Regions from separate parts of the Bradyrhizobium sp. CCGB12 genome, predicted to be linked through region 2. Evidence: riboswitches for the same ligand, from Rfam matches in the RefSeq annotation. Region 2 holds a riboswitch; the other holds the start of a gene.
What was found. Region 2 has a riboswitch for S-adenosylmethionine ahead of NLM27_RS37135 (homoserine O-acetyltransferase). Riboswitches for the same ligand answer to the same signal wherever they lie in the genome.
Positions count from the first base shown of each region.

Region 1 (4,413 bases), 1.4 Mb from region 2:
GATCCCTGCACCGCGCCAGCGGCATCACGCACCAGCGCGAAGGTCATCTCGATGTAGAGCTTGCGCCCGCTCTTGTGCAGCGCGCGCGTCAGTGTCGGCCGACCCGCAAGCTTCATCGTACCGCTGGCGAGCGCGGCCTCGAAGCCCTTCCAGTGCGCGGGCCGCAGATGCTCGGGAATGATCAGGTCGAGATTCTGGCCGAGCGCTTCATCGGCGGCGAAACCGAACAGCGCGGTCGACGCACGATTCCAGCGCATGATCGTGCCGGAGCGATCGGAATAGATCAGCGCGTCCGCGACGTCTTCGATGATGTGGGCGTCGAGTGCGTCGGTCATCTCGTCACCTCGCCGGAATGTAGCCCGGATGGAGCGCAGCGCAATCCGGGATGGGTGCCACAAGCGAGAGAACTCCCGGATTACGCTTGCGCTCCATCCGGGCTACATGATCGGGCTACACCCGAAAATGCTTCGATAGTTTGAGGCCCTGGGCCTGGTAGTTGGAGCCGATGCGCTGGCCGTACATCGCGTCGGGACGCGCGAGCATCTTCTCGTAGACGAGGCGGCCGACGATCTGGCCGTGCTCGAGGATGAACGGCACCTCGCGCGAGCGTACCTCCAGCACGGCGCGCGCGCCTTGCCCGCCGGCGCCGGCATAGCCGAAGCCGGGATCGAAGAATCCGGCATAGTGCACGCGGAATTCACCGACCAGGGGATCGAACGGCACCATCTCTGCGGCATAGTCGGGCGGCACCTGCACCGCCTCTTTCGAGGCGAGGATGTAGAACTCGCCGGGATCGAGGATCAGGCTGCCGTCGGGGCGGGCAGAGATGGGCTCCCAGAAATCCTCCACCGCATAGCCGGAGCGACGATCGACGTCGACGACGCCGGTGTGGCGCTTGGCGCGATAGCCGACGAAGCCGTTCGCTTTCTCGCCGGAGAGATCGACGGAGACGGCGACGCCACCGGACAGGTCGGCATCGTCGATATCGACGAGGCGCTCGGCGGCATGCAAGCCATCGAGTTCGTCGGCATTGAGGATGGCATCACCGGTGCGGAAGCGCACCTGCGACAGGCGCGAGCCTTCGCGCACCAGCACCGGGAACGTCTTCGGGCTGATCTCGGCATAGAGCGGGCCGTGATAGCCGGCGCCGATCATGTCGAAGCGGCGGGTGCCGTCGGCGATCACGCGGGTGAAGACGTCGAGACGGCCGGTCGAGCTCTTGGGGTTCGCGGCCGCGACGATCTCCGGCGGCAGCGCGAGGCTTTCCAGCAGCGGCACGATGTAGACGCAGTTGGTCTCCAGCACCGCGCCGTCGGCGAGGCTGAACTCATGCAGCTTCAACTCGTCGATGCGCTCGGCAACCGTGGCACCCGGGCCCGGCAGGAAGCTGGCACGGACGCGATAGGCGATGTCGCCGAGGCGCAGATCGAGGCTCGCCGGCTGGATCTGGCTTTCGACGAAGTCGTATTCAGGCAGGATGAGGCCCGCCTCCGCCATCGCCGCGATCATGCGGTCGGGCAGGATACCATTGGCGTCGGCAGCGACCGTGAAACTCAACCGGGGGTCCTCATCAGGGGTCAAACGCATCCCGACATGCGGGAAATACGAGCCTTTTACGGCTATCCGATGGACGCCTTGACGGAAAGGCCATTGCGGAATATGAGCATCACTTATCCCGTGGTGATTTGAGCCGGCCGGCTTGCAGCCACGTTAAATAAGTCGCTAAACAGGCCGGGGACCTCTGTGATCCCGGCCCGTGGAGATATCCAGGCCGGTTTTTTTGTGACCGTTTTCGACGAGACGGTCATGTCGGAGGTACCTATGTCGAAGTCGACCGCCAACTACCGCCCCGAAACCCGCCTGGTCCATTCCGGCACCCTGCGCTCGCAATATGGCGAGACGTCGGAGGCGCTGTTCCTGACCCAAGGCTACGTCTACAACAGCGCCGAGGAATGCGAGGCGCGGTTCAAGGGCGAGGACCCCGGCTTCATCTATTCGCGCTACTCCAACCCCACCATCGCGATGTTCGAGCGCCGCATGATCGAACTCGAGGGCGCAGAAGCCGCCCGCTCGGCGGCAACAGGCATGGCGGCGGTGACGACCGCGATCCTGGCGCCGCTCAAGGCCGGCGATCACGTGGTGGCGTCGCGGGCGCTGTTCGGCTCGTGCCTCTACGTCGTTCAGGATCTGCTGCCGCGCTACGGCATCGAGACCACGCTGGTCGACGGGCTCGATCTCGACCAGTGGCAGCGGGCCTTGCGGCCGAACACCAAGACGTTCTTCCTGGAGAGCCCGACCAACCCGACGCTCGATGTGCTCGACATTCCCGGCATCGCCGAGATCGCGCACAAGGGCGGCGCGCGGCTCGTCGTCGACAACGTGTTCGCAACGCCGATCTGGCAGAGCCCGCTCGCGTTAGGGGCCGACGTCGTGGTCTATTCCGCGACCAAGCACATCGACGGCCAGGGCCGGTGTCTCGGCGGCATCATCCTGTCCTCGGAAGCCTTCATCGCCGAGCACATCCACAATTTCATGCGCCAGACCGGTCCTTCGATCTCCCCGTTCAACGCCTGGGTCCTGCTCAAAGGCCTGGAGACGCTGGGCGTGCGCGTGCGCGCGCAGACCGATACCGCCGCGCGTATCGCCGAGGTGCTGGCGTGCCATCCGAAGGTCTCGCGGCTGGTCTATCCCGGCCGCGCCGATCATCCGCAGGCAGCTCTGGTGAAGAAGCAGATGCGCGGCGGCTCGACCCTGGTCGGCTTCGAGGTCAAGGGCGGCAAGCAGGCGGCGTTCCGCGTGCTCAACGAATTGAAGCTGGCGAAGATCTCGAACAATCTCGGCGACGCCAAGAGCCTCGTCACGCATCCGGCCACCACGACGCACCAGCGGCTGAAGCCGGAAGACCGCGCCGCGCTCGGCATCAGCGAGGGGTTCATTCGCTTCTCGACAGGGCTCGAGCACGCCGATGACCTGATCGAGGATCTGACCGCGGCGCTGGAGAAGGCGTGAGGCGATTGAGGTCTCGTAGGGTGGGCAAAGCGAAGCGTGCCCACCATTTGCGATCTCGATGCCGATGGATGGTGGGCACGGCGCTTTGCGCCTTTGCCCACCCTACGGCACTGCCCGAGTGGAGAGATCACCCCACCCCGCTCGCGCTTCGCGCGATCGACCCTCCCCCTCCAGGGGGGTAAGCAGTAAGCACTACATCGGCCGATACGTCCTCACATCGGCCGGCACATTCACACCCAGTTTGATCTGGCCGACCGAGCGGATGATGTCGTCGCCGAGCAGCTGGGCGAAGCAGGCATAGCCCCAGTCGTTCATGTGCAGGCCGTCGGCGATGACGAAGCTCTCGACCGGGATTGACTGCGTCTCGTGCCAGTCGCGCATCACCTCGAAGCGCGGGAAGATGCCGACGTGACGGAGCTCGGCGACCTTGCCGAGCAGCTTCACCATCTTGCCGGCGCTCTCTCCGCGCTGGTTGACGGCCGGCGAATATTGCGGATCGACCAGCACGATGTCGGCGCCGCCCGCAGCCTGGATGCGGCCGATGCCGTCCTCGACCAGTTTTGCCGTCTCGCCGGGATCGAGGTTGCGTAGCACAGCGTTGGTGCCGACCTGCCAGATCACGAGATCCGGATGTACGTCGATCACCTGCGTCTGAAGGCGCTTCATCATCTCCGGCGCATCTTCGCCGCCGACGCCGGCATTGACGACGGTGATGTCGGCGGTCGGATAATGCTTGCGCAGCTGTGCAGCGAGACGGTTCGGATAGTTGAACTCCGGCGAGCTCGCACCGAATCCCGCGGTCGACGACGAGCCGAACGCGACAATGACGACGGGCTGGCCGGCGACGAGCTTGCTTGCGACATGCGGTAGCGAGCCCATCGCCTTCGCGCCGCCCTTCGACGGCAGGCAGGGCACGCGGCTGAAGATGTCGCCGGCGGACTTTGCGACCTCCTTCACCTTGTCGATGGCGCGCGCCGTGATGCCGCGATGTTCGGGGGACGTCGCGGCGACGGTGGTTTGGGGCCGCGGTGCGGAGGCGGGATCAGCCGGTTGCGCGGGCGTCGCCTGTGCGGCTTGCGTCTGCGCGCGAGACGGCGAAGCGGGCGCCAGCAACAGCAGCGCCGCCGCCGCGGGCGCAGCCAGCCATGGTTTCAAACAAAAAGGGCGGAGAGAACTCATTAACGCTAGACCTCAATTTTGCTGCTGGGCCGGCTCCAGATGGGCTGCGTCGATCACGAACTGTGCCAACGCCCGGCCAAGGCAATCATGGACCTGTTTCGCCAGCTCAGTGCCGCGGGACGGATTGAACAGGTCGAACTGGCCCTGATCATTCCATTGCCGCATGATCGCGAAACGGTCGAACAGCGGGATGTCATGCTCCTGCGCCACCACCCGCAGATTGTC
Region 1 is NZ_JANADO010000001.1:6,644,715-6,649,127, forward strand. Features, by position in the region: gene NLM27_RS30455 (PAS domain S-box protein) at 1-335, opposite strand, end outside; gene NLM27_RS30460 (2'-deoxycytidine 5'-triphosphate deaminase) at 451-1,587, opposite strand; SAM riboswitch at 1,668-1,747, shown strand; gene NLM27_RS30465 (O-succinylhomoserine sulfhydrylase) at 1,822-3,009, shown strand; gene NLM27_RS30470 (SGNH/GDSL hydrolase family protein) at 3,202-4,188, opposite strand; gene NLM27_RS30475 (SGNH/GDSL hydrolase family protein) at 4,201-4,413, opposite strand, start outside.
Region 1: linked by a shared signal. The riboswitch ahead of NLM27_RS30465 (O-succinylhomoserine sulfhydrylase) and the one ahead of NLM27_RS37135 (homoserine O-acetyltransferase) in region 2 are both predicted to bind S-adenosylmethionine.

Region 2 (4,413 bases):
GGGCCCGAACATCCAGCCGATGCGCAGCGCGGCAAGGCCATGGATCTTGGAGAAGGTGTGCGTCACCACGGTGTTCTCGGTGGTGGCGACCAGCTCGATCCCCATCTCGTAATCGTTGCGCGAGACGTAGTCGCAATAGGCGGCATCCAGCACCAGCAGCACGTGCGAAGGCAGGCCGGCGCGCAGCCGCTTGACCTCGTCGAACGGCACATAGGTCCCGGTCGGATTGTTGGGATTGGCGAGCCAGACCAGTTTCGTGCGCGGCGTCACCGCCTTGAGGATGGCGTCGACATCGCAGGTGAGGTTGGCCTCCCGCGCGACCACGTTCTTGGCGCCGACCGCCATGGTCGCGATCGGGTAGACCAGGAAGCCGTGGGTGGTCGAGATCGCCTCGTCACCCTGGCCGAGATAGGTGTGCGCGAGCAGGTTGAGGATCTCGTCCGAGCCGGCGCCGCAGATGATGCGGTTGGGGTCGAGACCGAAGGAACGGCCGATCGCTTCGCGGAGCACGCGCGAGGTGCCTTCCGGATAGTCCTCCAGATGATCCGCCACATGCTTGAACGCCTCGATCGCCTTCGGCGAGGGCCCGAACGGCGTCTCGTTGGCCGAGAGCTTGAACACCTTGCGGCCCGGCTCTGCGACCGGGCTTTTGCCGGGCGTGTAGGGCGCAATATCGAGAATGCCGGGATTCGGCACGGGGCGGGACATCTTGAACTCCGGATTGGCGGGACGGCTCGCGATTTACGATTTCGCCCCGGTCGGGGGCACCGTATAGCGCGTTGCGTGGCTGCCGACGAGGGCTGTGGAGCGTACCGAGGCCCCCGCTTCGATCAAGGCAGCCCTGATTTTGTCGATGCTGGTGGCGCTGGTGACCGAGACCAGCAGCGCTGCGCCGTCGAAGGCGGTATCGGGCACCGCCACGATCTCGGCGAGCGGCGACAGCGCTCGCGCGACCTCGGCGTTCCACCCCGACACGCGCACGCTGAAGGTCTCGACCTCCGTCACCACGGCGCTGTCGGCGACACGCGAGACCGCGAACACGGGCAGCGCCGCCGGATGGTCGGCGCGCTCGACGAAGGGCATCCGCGCGATGATCTTCGGCGCGCCGTCCGCTTCCAGCTCCAGCCACCAGGGCGTGCGGCTCGAGGTGGCCGAGACCAGCGCCAGATCACCCTTGGATTTCGCCACCGCCTCGACCGCGGCCTGCGCGCTGAAATGCGCGACGTAAGGCACCGTGAAACCAAAATGGAAGCGCACGGAATCGCGCATCGCCGGCTCGCTCACCGAGATGTCGGCATGCACGGAGAACGGCGCCTGGACATAGGTGAAGGTCGAGATGATGACGCGCCAGATGCTCTCGACCGTGTCGAGCGGCAGGATGCCACGATGACGCTGGACAATCTCGCGCATCATGGAAGCCTCGCGTGCCGGGCGGAACGCCGAGCCGACCTCCTGGGTCTGCTTGACCTGGATCAGCCGGTCGATGATGTCGCCGCGCTGCATCAACAGGCGATGCATGCCCTCGTCGATCGCGTCGATCTCCTTGCGCAATTCCTGAAGCGATGGTGGCGCGGGCGGACGTTGGGACATGTCTGACTGGGGCTGTTGAGGGCGTTCCAATGCGGGTCGGCCAAGTCGATTGGCAAGGCCGTCGCCGCTGCGGTCGATGTCCTGATTAGGCAGTCAGGGCGGCGAAAGCAAAGAGAAATGCAAAGGGAAATTAGGCCTTTTCCGCCTGCGGCATGGAGGCGAATCTGGTTAACCCGGGTCGCGACTTGACGAAAACCGCCTAAGCCAGTACTTTTTGCCCGTTCCGTGGTCATTTGAGCCGGCCGGCTTGCAGCCACGTTAAAAAACTCGCTAAACAGGCCGGGGACGCTTCCGATCCCGGCCGAACCTATCGTTCAGGCCGGGTTTTTCATGGCCTGATATCAATGCGGTCTCACGTCTGATCGCAAACGAGGTCGATGGTCAGAGATGGTTGGCGTCAAGTCGATTCCAAGTCCCGCGATCAATGCCGACGAACGGTCGCACGAGGTGGATCATCCGAGCTCGCAGGTCGCGCGTTTCGGTACTGAGCAGCCGCTGCGGCTCGATTGCGGCGTCGATCTCTCCCCGTTCCAGATCGCCTACCAGACCTATGGCGAGCTCAACGCCGATCGTTCCAACGCGGTCCTGATCTGCCATGCGCTGACCGGCGATCAGCACGTCGCCAACGTGCACCCCGTCACCGGCAAGTCCGGCTGGTGGGACACGCTGGTCGGTCCCGGCCGACCCCTCGATCCCAAGCACTACTTCATCATCTGCTCCAACGTAATCGGCGGCTGCATGGGGTCGACCGGACCGGCTTCGATCAATCCCGCCACCGGCAAGGTGTGGGGCCTGGATTTCCCCGTCATCACCATTCCCGACATGGTGCGTGCGCAGGCGATGCTGATTGACCGGCTCGGCATCGACACGCTGTTTGCGGTGGTCGGCGGCTCGATGGGTGGCATGCAGGTGCTGCAATGGACCGCGGCCTATCCGACCCGCGTGTACTCCGCGCTGGCCATCGCCTGTTCGACACGCCACTCGGCGCAGAATATCGCCTTCCATGAGCTCGGCCGCCAGGCCGTGATGGCCGATCCCGACTGGCACGGTGGCGGCTATGCCGATCACGGCATTCATCCGCATCGCGGCCTCGCCGTGGCACGCATGGCCGCGCACATCACCTATCTCTCGGACGCCGCGCTGCATCGCAAGTTCGGCCGCCGCATGCAGGACCGTGAGCTGCCGACCTTCTCGTTCGACGCCGACTTCCAGGTCGAGTCCTATCTGCGCTACCAGGGTTCGTCCTTCGTCGAGCGCTTCGACGCCAATTCCTATCTCTATTTGACACGCGCGATGGACTATTTCGACATCGCCGCCGATCATGGCGGCGTGCTGGCGAAGGCGTTCGCCGGAATCAAGACGCGCTTCTGCGTGGTCTCCTTCACCAGCGACTGGCTGTTTCCGACCTCGGAATCGCGCGCACTGGTGCACGCACTGAACGCCTCGAGCGCGCGGGTGTCGTTCGCCGAGATCGAGACCGATCGCGGCCACGACGCCTTCCTGCTCGACGTGCCCGAATTCTTCGACATCTCCCGCGCCTTCCTGCAATCGGCAGGCAAGGCCCGCGGACTGAAGGATAGCTAAGATGTCCGTGCAGGAAGTCTTGCCGCTTGGCGGCGTCGCCACCGGGCAGCCCGGCGATTTTCGCGCCGATCATCGGCTGGTGGCCGAAATGGTGAAGCCGGGATCGAAGGTGCTCGATGTCGGCTGCGGCGAGGGCGATCTGCTCCAGCTGCTGGAGACCCGCGGCATCGACGGCCGCGGCATCGAATTGTCGCGCGAGGGCGTCAACCGCTGCGTCGCCAAGGGGCTTGCGGTGGTGCAGGGCGATGCTGACACCGACCTCGTGAACTATCCCGATGACGCCTTCGACTACGTGATCTTGTCGCAGACGCTGCAAGCGACGCGGCAGCCGCGTGTGGTGCTGGAAAATCTCCTGCGCATCGGCCGCCGCGCCATCGTCTCCTTCCCGAATTTCGGCTTCTGGAAGATGCGGCTCCAGCTCCTGATCGGCGGCCACATGCCGCGCACCGAGAATTTGCCGGCGACCTGGTACGACACCGCGAACATCCATTTCTGCACCATCAAGGATTTCGTCGAGCTCTGCGACGAGATCAATGTCAAGATGGAGCGTTCGGTGGCGCTCGACCTCTACGGCCGCCCGGTGCCGCTGAACCTGCCCTGGTGGGTGTGGAATATGTTCGGTGAGCAGGGGGTGTTTCTGCTGAGCAGGGGCGGCGGAAAGTAGTTCCTCGTCATTGCGAGGAGCTCTTGCGACGAAGCAATCCAGGCTGTCTCCGCGGAGGGATTCTGGATTGCTTCGCGGAGCCTGTCATCGGGCCGCGCTTCGCGCGGACCCGTTGGCTCGCAATGAGGAGTACGTGGCGTCGTCGTCGCTCTAATGCCCTTGTAGCCCGGATGGAGCGCAGAGACTGGGCAAGATTCTAACATCGAGTGAAGGTAGGATTCGGCATGACGAATCGTACCTTCAAAACCGGCGTCAGGCGGGATCAGCCGAGCCTTCTGCCGGCGCGGGTGGAAGATTATGTGGCCGGCGACAATCCGGTTCGGGTGATCGAGGCTTTTGTTGCAGCGCTTGACCTCGGGAAGCTTGGCTTCCGCCATGCCGGATCGAGCGGCGGGGCTGGACAGCCACCTTATGACCCGGCCGACCTGCTGAAGCTTTATCTTTATGGCTACCTGAACCGGATCCGGTCGTCGCGCAACCTGGAGCGCGAAGCCCGGCGCAATCTGGAACTGATCTGGCTGATGAAGCGCCTGGTGCCGGGCTATCGCACCATCGCCAAGTTCCGCCAGGAGAAC
Region 2 is NZ_JANADO010000001.1:8,086,198-8,090,610, forward strand. Features, by position in the region: gene hisC (histidinol-phosphate transaminase) at 1-708, opposite strand, end outside; gene NLM27_RS37130 (chorismate mutase) at 742-1,590, opposite strand; SAM riboswitch at 1,806-1,885, shown strand; gene NLM27_RS37135 (homoserine O-acetyltransferase) at 1,978-3,174, shown strand; gene metW (methionine biosynthesis protein MetW) at 3,176-3,838, shown strand; gene NLM27_RS37145 (IS1182 family transposase) at 4,063-4,413, shown strand, end outside.